2 regions of the Pelosinus baikalensis genome follow, and region 2 is predicted to be linked to the other one. Evidence: riboswitches for the same ligand, from Rfam matches in the RefSeq annotation. Region 2 holds a riboswitch; the other holds the start of a gene.
What was found. A riboswitch is a leader RNA that binds a small molecule or an ion and turns the genes downstream of it on or off. The one in region 2 is predicted to bind cobalamin.
Positions count from the first base shown of each region.

Region 1: another riboswitch for cobalamin. It lies ahead of LMF89_RS01140 (TonB-dependent receptor); the one in region 2 lies ahead of LMF89_RS18560 (methyltransferase).

Region 1 covers NZ_JAJHJB010000001.1:282,672-288,946, reverse strand. The annotation lists gene LMF89_RS01140 (TonB-dependent receptor) at 243-2,480, opposite strand; cobalamin riboswitch at 2,647-2,830, opposite strand; gene LMF89_RS01135 (BglG family transcription antiterminator) at 3,194-4,987, shown strand; gene LMF89_RS01130 (PTS sugar transporter subunit IIA) at 5,130-5,582, shown strand; gene LMF89_RS01125 (PTS fructose transporter subunit IIB) at 5,605-5,916, shown strand; gene LMF89_RS01120 (PTS fructose transporter subunit IIC) at 5,947-6,275, shown strand, end outside.
Region 2 covers NZ_JAJHJB010000032.1:8,531-14,805, forward strand. The annotation lists gene iolC (5-dehydro-2-deoxygluconokinase) at 1-438, shown strand, start outside; gene LMF89_RS18545 (gluconate:H+ symporter) at 429-1,748, shown strand; gene LMF89_RS18550 (SDR family oxidoreductase) at 1,818-2,672, shown strand; gene LMF89_RS18555 (ECF transporter S component) at 2,780-3,289, opposite strand; gene LMF89_RS18560 (methyltransferase) at 3,301-4,317, opposite strand; cobalamin riboswitch at 4,355-4,526, opposite strand; gene LMF89_RS18565 (MarR family winged helix-turn-helix transcriptional regulator) at 4,558-5,103, shown strand; gene LMF89_RS18570 (ATP-dependent DNA helicase) at 5,151-6,275, shown strand, end outside.

The sequences.
Region 1 (6,275 bases), on a different contig from region 2:
TCCTATGCATGGCTTATTTTTTTGTTAATATTCACTCTTTACTTATAATCTCATAAAACTTTAAATGAGCTGTTTATAACGCGAGAGGAACGCAATGAAAGTTATCAACAACCATTCACATGTTATTAACAGGTTTATCCACAAGAAAGTCGTCTACCTTTTATATGAGTGGACGACGCTGCTAACTGACATCAATTTGATGCCTATCTTATCGTAACTCATCGTACTAACTTTTAAGAACATTAAAATTGATAGCGCACACTTACGCTATACGTTCTTCCAGAGGTTGCTTCACTAGCATAAAATTCCTTGTCAAAAAGGTTTTGGATACTAAATTGTAATGTCGTATTAGGTGTTACTTTATAATTGAAGTAAGTATTCATCACGAAGAAAGCATCCTCTGAGCCGTATTCTCCCGTACTTGTATCAGGGGCTTGCCGTTCGCTGACATATTGTGCGTCTAAAATAGCATTGAATTTGTTTTTATTATACTCAATGCCGGTATGTAACAAATGTTTTGGTATATCAAAGTCGTTTTTTTCCTTGCCGCTAGCATTTGTGATTTTACCATTTTGCCATGCGTAATTAATATAGCCATTCCAATTTGTACTAAATTTATGAGTAAAATCGAATTCTACACCTCTGCGTTTTTCAGTACCTGCATTTTCATATCTTTTAAAATCTACAATGGATGTTCCTGGCAGATAGTGAGATATATAGGCAACTTTATCATCAGTCTTTACATGATATAAAGAAATCCCCAAATTGGTTTTTTCATTTAACGATTTTTTCATACCAATTTCAAAGGTATCAGAGGTTTCAGGGTCTAAATCAGGATTTGCTATGACATCACCCATTCCTCCCCCTCCGTACCGATATACTTGATAAAGGAGTGGTGGATTAAAAGAATGTCCATAGGAAGTATAATAGCTAGTAGATTTATTCGCTTTATATTCAAAAGAAATTTTTGGACTCAATTCATCATAACTGCCATTATCGTGGTTTTTACTCGTTGATGGGTTCAATACTTCACCGGCATCATAGTAATGAGAATAACCGTTATACTTTTTATAATGGTCATAACGGACTCCTAAATACATTGTTACAGGATCAGAAATCTTATATTCATCTTGCACAAATAAAGCAATATTTTTAGCTTTTCCTCCATGTTTCTCATAGAAACTGGTCACTGAATTATGATCTTTCCAGTTAGTCAGATTGTATCTTGTTTGATCAAAAGACTCTTCTTTTCCATTGAAGCCAGCAACAATTGTATGCTTCCCAATATTTTCCCATGCCTTTTGAAAATCAATATTATAGGTTTTGTTTGGATAAAAAGAGTTTGTTCCTTTACCTTCCCAATTAATATTTGTTACCGAAGAAGACGCACTGCTGAATCCATCTTTTTTCGTATCGCTAAATCCAATGTTTAACTGCACTTTATGATCATCATCTTGATAATTTAATGTGTGTAAATCAGTTTCCCTTCTTCCTACGTATCCCAAAAAATTGCCTGCAGTTAACTTCACATAGCTACCATCTTGGGTCTTTACAGTTCCATTAAAAATTGGATTGCCATTTGCATCATAAGCATAGGTGAAAGGATTTTTGTAAGAATAGTCATTTTTGCTTTTCATATACGTATATTTCAACGATTTATTATCATCAAATTTATATTTTAAATGAAAAGACTGGTTTTCATTTTCCCATTCTTTTTCACCACGACCGCCAATAAGGTATGACCCATCAGATATTTTAGGTAAATTTACATTTTTGATCGTACTTGGGTTTACCGTTGTACTTGCGCTGCCGTTAGCGGTTCGATAATAACCGCGATAGCCGTCTGAGGACCTTTTTTCATATCCTGCTCCAACAGATAGTTTGTCATTTAATTTTTGATCAAAATACATACTTTTTTTCCATGTATTATTGCTTCCATAGGAAACAACAGCATCAATACTGGTATCTTTTTCACTATCTTTTGTAGTAATATTTACAACTGCGCCAACCGCGCGTCCTCCATACAAAGATGATGCTGCTCCCCGAGCAATTTCAATACGGGCAATACGCTCTACAGGGATCATCTCCCAGTTCATAACTCCATTCCAACCAGAATTCATCGGCTGTCCATCTAAGAGAACCAGAATATCAGTGCTGCCAAAACCTCTGATACTGATTCCGCCCTGTGCGATTGGACTCATGTAGACACCTGTTTTCATTTGCAATGCTTCCGTGACAGATGTCACATTTTTGGCAGCGATTTCCTCTGCGGTAATCACATCAACACTGGCTGGAACTTCTTTCACATCTTTCATTGTTCTAGTAGCGGTTACAATCATTTGATCCAAAGTGAAAGTAGGAGTCGATGTTTCTTCTTCGGCAGCAAGGGAATTGCCTCCGCCCAGCAGCATCGAACTAGTAAGCAGCATTGTTATTAAAACTTCTTTATTGGCATTTATTAGTTTTGCTTTCTTTTTCACTCAAAGATTTCCTCCTTAGATTTTAATACACACGAATTAGCCCCTCTCTGAAATTCAGAAAGGGGCTATAAAGCATAAAAGATTCCGTTCATATTCGATTCTGACCTTTGCAACAGCCAAAAAAGATTGTTCTCTCTAAATCCCCTCCTCATCGCTCGTGAGTATAACGGTGACTAACAATCAGGCAGTTCTCCTGGCTTTCGGATCTTTGCTTACCCGCGTCTTCCCAAAGCTTGCGCTCCAGTGACATCTTTGCGGATTCACTCCCCGTTACAGTGGCGGGACCGCGCCGGTATTACACCGGTCTTCCCTATTAAGCCCTTGCGGGCACCTGACGTAACGATATTCAATTTTTAGTAAGACAAGCTATACCATCTATTACTTTTATCACTTCTTACTAGGAATTGTCAAGAAAATTCTGTCTGTTTATAGGGGATAATAAAAAATTTCAACTATTTTTGTAATGTCTACTATCCAAATCGCCGCTGGCATTGATAATATCTTTGATAAAAATTACTCTGAATTTATTAGTCGGTCAGGGGCGTTGAGTTTATGAGTAACGACGGCTTGATCCTCCTGCCGCTAAAATTACGTAGTTAGGTATTAAACCTTCTGTATCATAACGGAAGGCATTTAGTATTTTAAAGAAATAATACGTATGTTACTATTAACACGAGATAAGTAGTGCAGATAGTAATAAGGAGGAAGAATAAGTGTCTATATTCAATTTACGACAAAAAGAATTAATCAGACTACTTATTGCAGAAAATGATTTTAAACCAATTAAATATTATTCGGGAGTTCTTAAAGTATCTGATAAAACACTATCCAAAGATATAAATTTTATTGAAAATTATTTGAAAAATAAAAATATTGAGATTACTCGCAAGCCGGGGAGTGGTATACAAATAAAGATTGGTAATCATCAAAAAATCGATTTACTAAATGATATCAATGCAAATTTAGGAGCATTCGATCCATTGTCAATCAAAAATCGCAGAATAGAAACTTTGAAATTGTTGCTTACGAAATCAAATCAAAATACATCCATTCAAAAATTGGCAGATACATACTATGTTAGCAAAGCCTCCATTGCAAATGATTTAAAGTTCATAGGGGATTGGCTGCAAAGCTATGATATTACACTCAATAGAAGTGTGGAAGGCACAAAGATTAATGGATCAGAAGTAAATATACGAAAAGCAATTGCGTCCATTACCAATGAATTACTAAATGATACTAGTGATGGCCTTGATGAAAGGAGCATCTCTAGGCTTGATTCACAGACAATAAAGGGATTATCTAAGATCTTTGATATTGATTTAGTCTTATATATTGAAAAAATATTGATTGATTTAGAAAAAACATTGGAATATACGATTGGTGATCCATATTTTATTAATTTATTGACCCATATTCTTATCTGTATAAAAAGAGTAAGTGAAGGCAACCAAATCCAAGGGCAGAATAATAGCAGCTTCATGTTTCTGTCTACTGACAACCTAATATCCGAAAGTGCTGCTAAGCTAGCGCTAAAAATTTATGAAAAATGTAAAATTAATATTAATGACTCAGAAATTCATTATATTTATCAATACCTGGTTTCATGCGGAGTTGGACAACGACTACTGGGGAATTCATTAGTTATTAAAAAAGACCAGGAAGTGAATTACATTGATATAACTACTTCTCTAATCAAAATGGTCTCAGATATTTTAACCTTTGATTTGACCAAAGATCCTTTGCTGCATGATGGATTAATATTGCATATTAGACCAATGCTAAATCGTCTTAAATATAACATTCAAATAAAAAATCCATTATTAAAAGAAATTGAGGAACGATTTACTGAAATGTTAAGCATATGCCAGATCGTAGTGCATTTGATTACCTTAAAATACAATTTAAATACTATTAGTATTGATGAAATTGGATATTTAGTGACTTATTTTCAAGCAGCCATTGAAAGAGGAATCAGTTATAAGAAAGTAATTGTAGTTTGCCATAGCGGCTATGGTACTTCACAATTATTGACAACTCGATTGAGAAGGGCATTTCCCCAGTGGCAGATTGGCGATGTAATATCAGAACATAAATTAAGCACGATCAATTTAGATGATATCGACTTTATTATCTCAACAGTTCATTTAACGATTAAAGAAAAACCATATATGCTTGTTTCAGCATTATTAAATGAAAAAGACATTAAAAATATTAAGAGCATCTTAATTGAAGATTCATTTGAAAATACTAAGCAAGATTTACAACTAGAAAATCTTGAAAAATTAATTTCTGCTACTGATATTTACATTAACACAGAAGATGCATTCATTATTAATGATCTAGAAAATAACAATGCACAAAAATTATCGTTTTATAAAGTTGAATTCGGCAAAGAAATACAGATATTCTTGGCTGGAAATTGCAATGTTAAACGACTTGCAATCCAAATCGTGAACAATACGGAAGACGGCAATCGTATAAAATTTTTATATTCTCAATCCTGATTATGAACACGTAAAAGATATAGTCATGGAGATCTATCACTTATACGAGGCAAAAAATGAAATGAATTATCTGCTAGAATGCACTCGCACTATCGATGTGCAACGCTTTTTAATGAAAATTTGAAGGGAATGGGGTAGAATTATGGATTTATCAAAAGTGATAAGAAGTGAAACAATCAAATTGGATATGGAGGCTACCACAAAAGAGGAAGTTGTGGAAGAGTTAACGGACTTATTGTTTCAGGTAAATGCGATATCAAATCGAGAGAACTTTCTAAAAGATGTATTTTATCGGGAATCAATAGGAACAACTGGAATTGGTAATGGCATCGCTATTCCCCATGGAAAATCAAAATTTGTTAACAAAACATCACTGGCTATTGGGAGAACGAAAGCTGATATTGATTGGAAAAGCCTGGATGATCAGCCGGTTCGTTTTATTATTTTATTTGCTGTTACTGAAGAAGATAAAAATAGCACTCATATAAAGATATTAGCAAAAGTAGCTAGTAATTTAGGAGATGATGATGTCTGTGCCAAGTTATTAAAGGCTAAATCACCTGAAGAAATCTTAGATATATTTTCAGGCAGATAATTAAAGAAAGGGGAGGGATGTTATGAAAATTGTTGGAATTGCAGCTTGTACTTCAGGAATTGCTCATACGTATATTGCAAAAGAAAAATTAATGAAAGCGGCTAAAGAGTTAGGGCATGAAATTCACATTGAGACCCAGGGAACAATAGGAACGGAGGATGAATTAACGGATCTCGATATTAAGAATGCAGATATCGTAATCGTAGCAGCCGATATCAACGTTGGTGGTAAAGAACGATTTGCAGGCAAGAAAATTCTCAATATTCCAACCAATATTGCTATTAAATCGCCAAAATCAATCATAAAAAAGATCCAGGCTGACTTAGGACTATAATTAAATATGGATAATTAGAGGAGAGATAGTATGCTCAAAAAATTACAACTTAAAAAACATGCAATGACGGGTATTTCCTATATGTTGCCTCTGGTTGTAACAGCGGGACTTCTTATTGCTATTGGAAATCTCTCAGGCGGATCAGTCATAAAAAATTACAAAGAAGCGTATTCAATTGCTGATGCGCTGGTTTCTCTGGGTGTATTTGGCATGGGTTTAATTGTTCCGGTAATAGCAGGTGCTATTAGCTATTCCATTGCTGATCGTCCAGGTATTGCTCCGGGTTTAATGATGGGCTTAATAGCGAATGCAATTGGTGCTGGTTTCCTAGGTGGCATGTTAGGAGGATATATCGTTGG
Region 2 (6,275 bases):
CGGGAAGAATTTGAACTCATGGAAATGCTGGATAAGGGCAATGACATCCCCGACTACTGCCTGGCAGACAACTATCTTTTCCATGGGAATCAGATTGTCATTATCAAACATGGCAAGAAAGGTTCCCTTGCCTATAGCAGTGATCGCAAAGCCTATAAAGTAGGCTCCTTCTCCGTAAAACTCTTAAAATCCTTTGGGGGCGGAGATGCCTATGCTTCTGCCTTTCTCTATGGCATCTTAGAAGGATGGCAAATGCCCACTTCTCTGGAATTTGCTACAGCCTCAGCAGCACGAGTGGTATCCAGTCATAGCTGCTCGGATGCCATGGCTACCGCCGAAGAAATCATAAGCTTTATTGCCGATAGTAATGAGGCCGGGACGGTCATCGAGGAGATTCCCTGGAACCAGTCCATCGAAGGAGGGAGATCATGCCGTTAGTCATCTTAGCCTTAGGCATTGTCCTCCTATTTATCCTCATTATCGGTGTGAAGCTCAACAGCTTCCTATCCCTAATCCTAGTTTCCTTAGGTGTAGGCTTAGCAGAAGGACTGCCCCTTTTAAAAGTGGTAGATTCCATTGAAAGCGGTGTGGGAGGAACCTTAGGGCATTTAGCCTTAGTCATTAGTTTTGGCTCCATGCTGGGAAAACTCATGGTAGACAGTGGAGGAGCCCAGCGCATTGCCATGCACCTCATTGATCGGTTTGGCAGGAAATATGTGAAATGGGCAGTCTGTTTAACAGGCTTCATTGTCGGCATTGCCTTATTCTATGAAGTAGGCTTTGTCCTTCTCATACCCTTGGTCTTTACCATTGCCCTATCGGCAGGAGTGCCCTTACTGGAAGTGGGCGTACCCATGGCAGCCGCCTTATCCGTTACCCATTGGTTCTTGCCGCCCCATCCAGGGCCTACGGCCATTGCGGTCATCTTTAATGCCGATATTGGACTCACGCTAATTTATGGCTTTCTCATTGCCATCCCGACGATCATTGTAGCAGGACCCTTCTTCTATGAAACCATGAAGGATCTCAATCCTGCTGTACCACAAGGACTGCATAGCCATCAGTCCTTTAAGGAAGAGGACATGCCAAGTTTCGCCTCCAGTCTGTTTACCACCTTGATCCCCGTATTCTTAATGGCGGCAGCTTCTCTTACCAAATTAACTCTTCCCAAGGAATCGTATATCACCCAGTTCTTTGCCTTTGTGGGCAATGCGGATATGGCCTTACTCATTGCCGTTCTCGTTGCCTTTTATACCTTTGGTATCAAACGGGGAAAGACCATGGCAGACATGATGGAGTCGGTGCAGCAGTCGGCTATGACCATTGCCATGATTCTCTTAGTCGTGGGTGGCGGCGGTGCCTTTAAGCAGGTGCTCATTGACAGCGGCGTGGGAAAATACATTGCCTCTTTAATGGCAGGTTCCCAGCTTTCCCCCTTAGTACTGGCATGGATGATTGCCGCTGTTCTTCGTCTTGCCGTAGGATCGGCAACGGTAGCTGCCTTAACCACAGGGGGCATGGTACTGCCCCTCATTGCAGCAACAGGTGTCAGTCCCGAACTCATGGTTCTGGCTACCGGGGCAGGCAGTGTCATGGCAGGACCGCCCAATGACCCGGGATTTTGGATGTTTAAGGAATTCTTCAATCTTTCCGTAAAAGAGACCATACGATCCTGGTGCGTGATGGAGACCGCCATTTCCTTTATGGGGCTGGCTGGCGTACTGTTGATCCATTACGTGATCTCGTAATGGACTGGTATACAGGAAAGACGATGGAACAGAAAGAACGATCGAACGGAAAGAAAGGATGGATGAACGATGAAGTTGCCATTTACGATTAATCTAACGAGTAAAGTAGCCGTTATCACGGGAGGCGGCGGTGTGCTGGGGAGTGCCTTTGCCAAGGCTATTGCCCAATGCGGGGCAAAAGTAGCGATTGTGGATCTCAATCGTACCAGTGCCGAAGAGGTAGCAGCACAGATTTGCCGAGAAGGAGGTGTGGCCATCGCCGTAGAGGCTAATGTACTGGTTAAAGACAGCCTGACAACGGCTCTTGTCAAAATTCATAAGGAATTAGGGCCTTGTGATATCTTGTTGAATGGAGCAGGAGGCAATCATCCCGCAGGGACAACAACGAAAGAATATTTGTACCTTGAGGATGTGGAGAAGCAGGAGAACATTCAAACCTTTTTCGATCTGGAACGGGAGGGGGTAGAGTTCGTCTTTAACCTGAATTTCTTAGGAACCCTGCTGCCCACGCAAGTTTTTACCCGGGATATGGTGGCACGCAAGCAGGGCATTGTCATCAACATTTCTTCCATGAATGCCTATACTCCCTTAACCAAGATCCCTGCCTACAGCGGGGCCAAAGCCGCAGTCAGCAATTTCACCCAATGGCTGGCAGTCCATATGTCGAAGGTGGGCATACGGGTCAATGCCATTGCCCCCGAATTCTTCTTAACAGAGCAAACGAAAGGACTCTTGCAGCGTGAGGATGGTACGTTAACCGAGCGGGCCCAGAAGGTGATTTCTCAAACGCCTATGGGACGGTTTGGTGAACCGCAAGAATTGATTGGAACCTTATTGTGGCTGCTCAGTGAACCCGCTTCCGGGTTTGTCAATGGAGCTGTGATTCCTGTGGATGGCGGATTTTCCGCCTATTCGGGTGTGTAGGAATAGACTGTACAATGTAGAGAGAGTATACCCCTCATGATAAAAGGAAGAAGTCCTGCAGGCAATCACTATGCAGAACTTCTTCTTCATTTGTTATTCTCCAGGATCTACTTATTGATAATATTCGATAATCGTTTTAGCAGGAACGTACAAAGGATTCCTCCAATGATTCCGGTGACTAGCTGCGGCCAGCTCATGAGGGCTTTCAATATAGTAGCCTGCTTCTCTGGAAGAGCAACGATGGAAAAAGCCCATGAGCTTGAGAAATAAAGAATCAGCATTCTGCCGATGGAAGAAAGGGTGATCGCCAGCCAGCGATTGTAAAATAAGGTCATATGGTAAATCAGTACATATGCCATATTGGTGAAAGCCACTGGCAGAATAAAGATGGGTAAGGGTAAGGCTTGCTGAAAGAACGCTACAATGGGAGCGAGAACAGCCATTCCGAGGGCTGCTTTTGGGCCTGTGATTTCCAATGCTATCAGGAGGCATGCGTTGATGGCGCTGCCAACCACAAACATGGATATAAAAGGCGGTACCGGAACAAGGAGTCGAAGAGACTGCAGTACAATCATTAAGGCTAAAAGTAGAGCCATTCGCACAACTTTCTGATGCATGTAAAAATTCTCTACTTGGCTAGCGTATAAAATTCGCCCATTAGATTTTGGATAGCACCATCCAATGGTTTGATTTCCGTTTTCCGAAAACCTGCACTTGTAAGGGCGAGCTCAATGTTCGATCTGGTTTGTAAGATGTCAAGGCCTGCAAGATGACTCGACAGCCAGCCGACAATGGATTCTTTTGGCGATATATAGTCGTCGCTTACTCTATGACTGACCAGATAAAGATAGCCTGAAGGGGTGAGAGCCTGTGCTATTTTCGCGGTCAGCTCTTTTAGATTTGCATTGGCAAAATCTAAGATTCCCGACGCGATAATCAGGTCGTAATTGCCACCGATGGGATCTGTCATAAAGTCACCGCGCATGATGGATAGGCGGTGCTCCAGATGCCCTTCTGCCACACACTCTTCAGGAACATCGGCCACTCCGGGCTGTTCAAAAATGACGCCTGAAGCCAAAGGGAACTGGCGGACAAATTCGATAGCCATCATTCCTGAGCCTCCGCCAAGATCCAAAATCCGAAGGGGGGCAGTGGGCTCTACGAATTGTGCGGCAGCGCGCAAAAATGACTGAACGCGGCCTGTACGGGCCTCTACTGCTGTTAAGCGTGCCAGCTTGCGAAAATCAAATAGCTCTTTGCCTTGATTCTGTTCTTGAATGGCTGGATCGGGTCCGAGGCGAACCAGTTCTTCCACTTGGTCGAGTCCTGTCATCTTGTTCCAGAAGGTCAGATATTCCCCTAAATAGTAAGGGCTGTTTTGACTGAGGAATAACTCTGTTTCTGGTGTATTTCGGAATTGGTGATTGTTTTTTTCGAGTAGACCGATTGCTGCCAGACTGTTCAGAAAGAGTGTAAGGTTTCTTTCATCATATCCGGTCATCGACGCGATTTTTTCTGCCGACGTATCGTGTTTTAGGTAATCAAATACCTTAAGGGAAATGCCAGCGAATAGGAGCTGTGTTTCTCTATATTGCTGCAGCATTCCAAGAAATTTTCTGGGACTATGGGTAGGATATTCCATCATAAACACCTCTTTCAAATTTTGTTTGTATGCCTGGCATACAAATTGGTTAAAAAAAACAGCTTCTACTAAGCCGGGACAAAATGAAATAAAGACTTGCGCTCCAGTGGTACTTTTCGGGTTTGCTCCCCATTACAGTGGCAGGACCGCGCCGGTATTTCACCGGACTTCCCTATTAAGCCCCTGAGGGCACCTATCTCAACAGTATGAGATTCATTCTCATCGTAGCAAATAATAATACGTTTGTCAACGAGATGTTATGATATAGATCATGATCTTTTCTATAATTTGGCAGCGGTAACAGTTGTTATACTTACAGAATTTCGATACAATAAGGTCATGAAGAAAAAATCTTATGCAACGATGAGTAAGTTTATGCGGTTGATTGAAACAATTGCTAACAGCAAAATGAAACAGCTGGATTTTGGTGATGGTATCGTTCTATATCGAGGTGAGATTCACATGATTAGGGCGATCGGCGATCATCCAGGCATGTTTATTTCTGAAATAGCACGATATTTTGGTGTTACCCGGGCAGTTGTTTCGAAAAGTGTTTTGAAGATCGAAAAGAGCGGCTATGTGCGCAAAGTAATAGATCCTTTAGATAAGAAGCGTGTTCAAGTCTACCTGACAGAGCGGGGAGAGGCCGCATATCAGGCTCATAACGCATTTCACTTGGAGAAAGACGATTATATTTTTGCGCATTTGGAGGGCTTGAGCGCAAAAGAATTAGAAGCAGTCAGTGTGTTTTTAGACAAAGCACAGCAGATGATCGATCATCATTTTTGATTAAGAGTTGCCCTCATTCTAAGGGGAACGTCTGGAAGGAGGCCGATATGAAGCAGATTGAACTCATTTCACTGCCATTTCATTCTGAACCGAAACCGCAAAAAAGAGCCAGTGCAAAACCTGCTATTGAAAGGGAAGAACGAGGCAAGGAAGAAATCACCCCACCAAGCATACCACAGGTTGATATTCTCGATCTTCGCAAACATCCTATAACCTATACGGCTCATCAAGAAACAGCCCTCAAGGAAATCGCTTCCTTCTTATGCAGCAGTCAGGAATCGGTATATATCCTTTCCGGTTATGCCGGGACTGGCAAAACGACCATCGCTGAAAACATCGTCAAATATGGACTGGCTCTAGGCAAAGAGTGCATCATTACAGCCCCCACCAACCAAGCCGTCAAGGTACTAAAGGACAAATTCGGCGAAATCAAGGTTCTTTTTAAAACCCTTCACTCCACCTTGTATGGTTCTCCTGATGCTGATACTGGTGAATGGATAGCCAGTGTCAAGTTTAAAGCTTACCATGTCATTCTCGTTGACGAATCCTCCATGATCAGTAAAACCGTCTACGCCGATCTCATCAAGGAGGCCCAGTCTGCCCATGCAAAGGTCATCTTCTTCGGGGACAGCTTCCAACTAGAACCCGTGGGCGATGATCCGGAGATATTGCGCAACCAAAATTTTGAACTCACCGAAGTCAAACGGCAGGGAGCCGGCAGTGAAATTCTGCTTTACGCAACCTGCCTCAGAAATCTAAAGCAAGTCATCATTCCCAATGCGTCCCGAGGAGAAGTACAGATATTAGGAAAGCAAGCTACTGCCAGAGCTTTTCTCCAGTCCGTCATTCATAATGAAAACAGCATCTTCATCATTGGCACCAACAAGGCAAGGCTTATCCTCAATCAAAAAGCCCGTGAGGTGAAATTCGGCAAAGAGATAACGGATGAACCCCAAGAGGGGGATCGAATCCTCTTTATCGGCAATGGCACCTATTTCGTCAATGGCGATAAAATGACTTTGGAGCAAGTCACCATCATTACAGAGAAGGTTCTTCCCATCAAAGGGACTTCCAAAGATTCTCCCAGCTTTGTTCGGGCTTATCTCATTATGAACTATAATCACAAGATTCTTCTCCTACCGGCCATAGAGAAGTCTTCTGTTTACCATGCG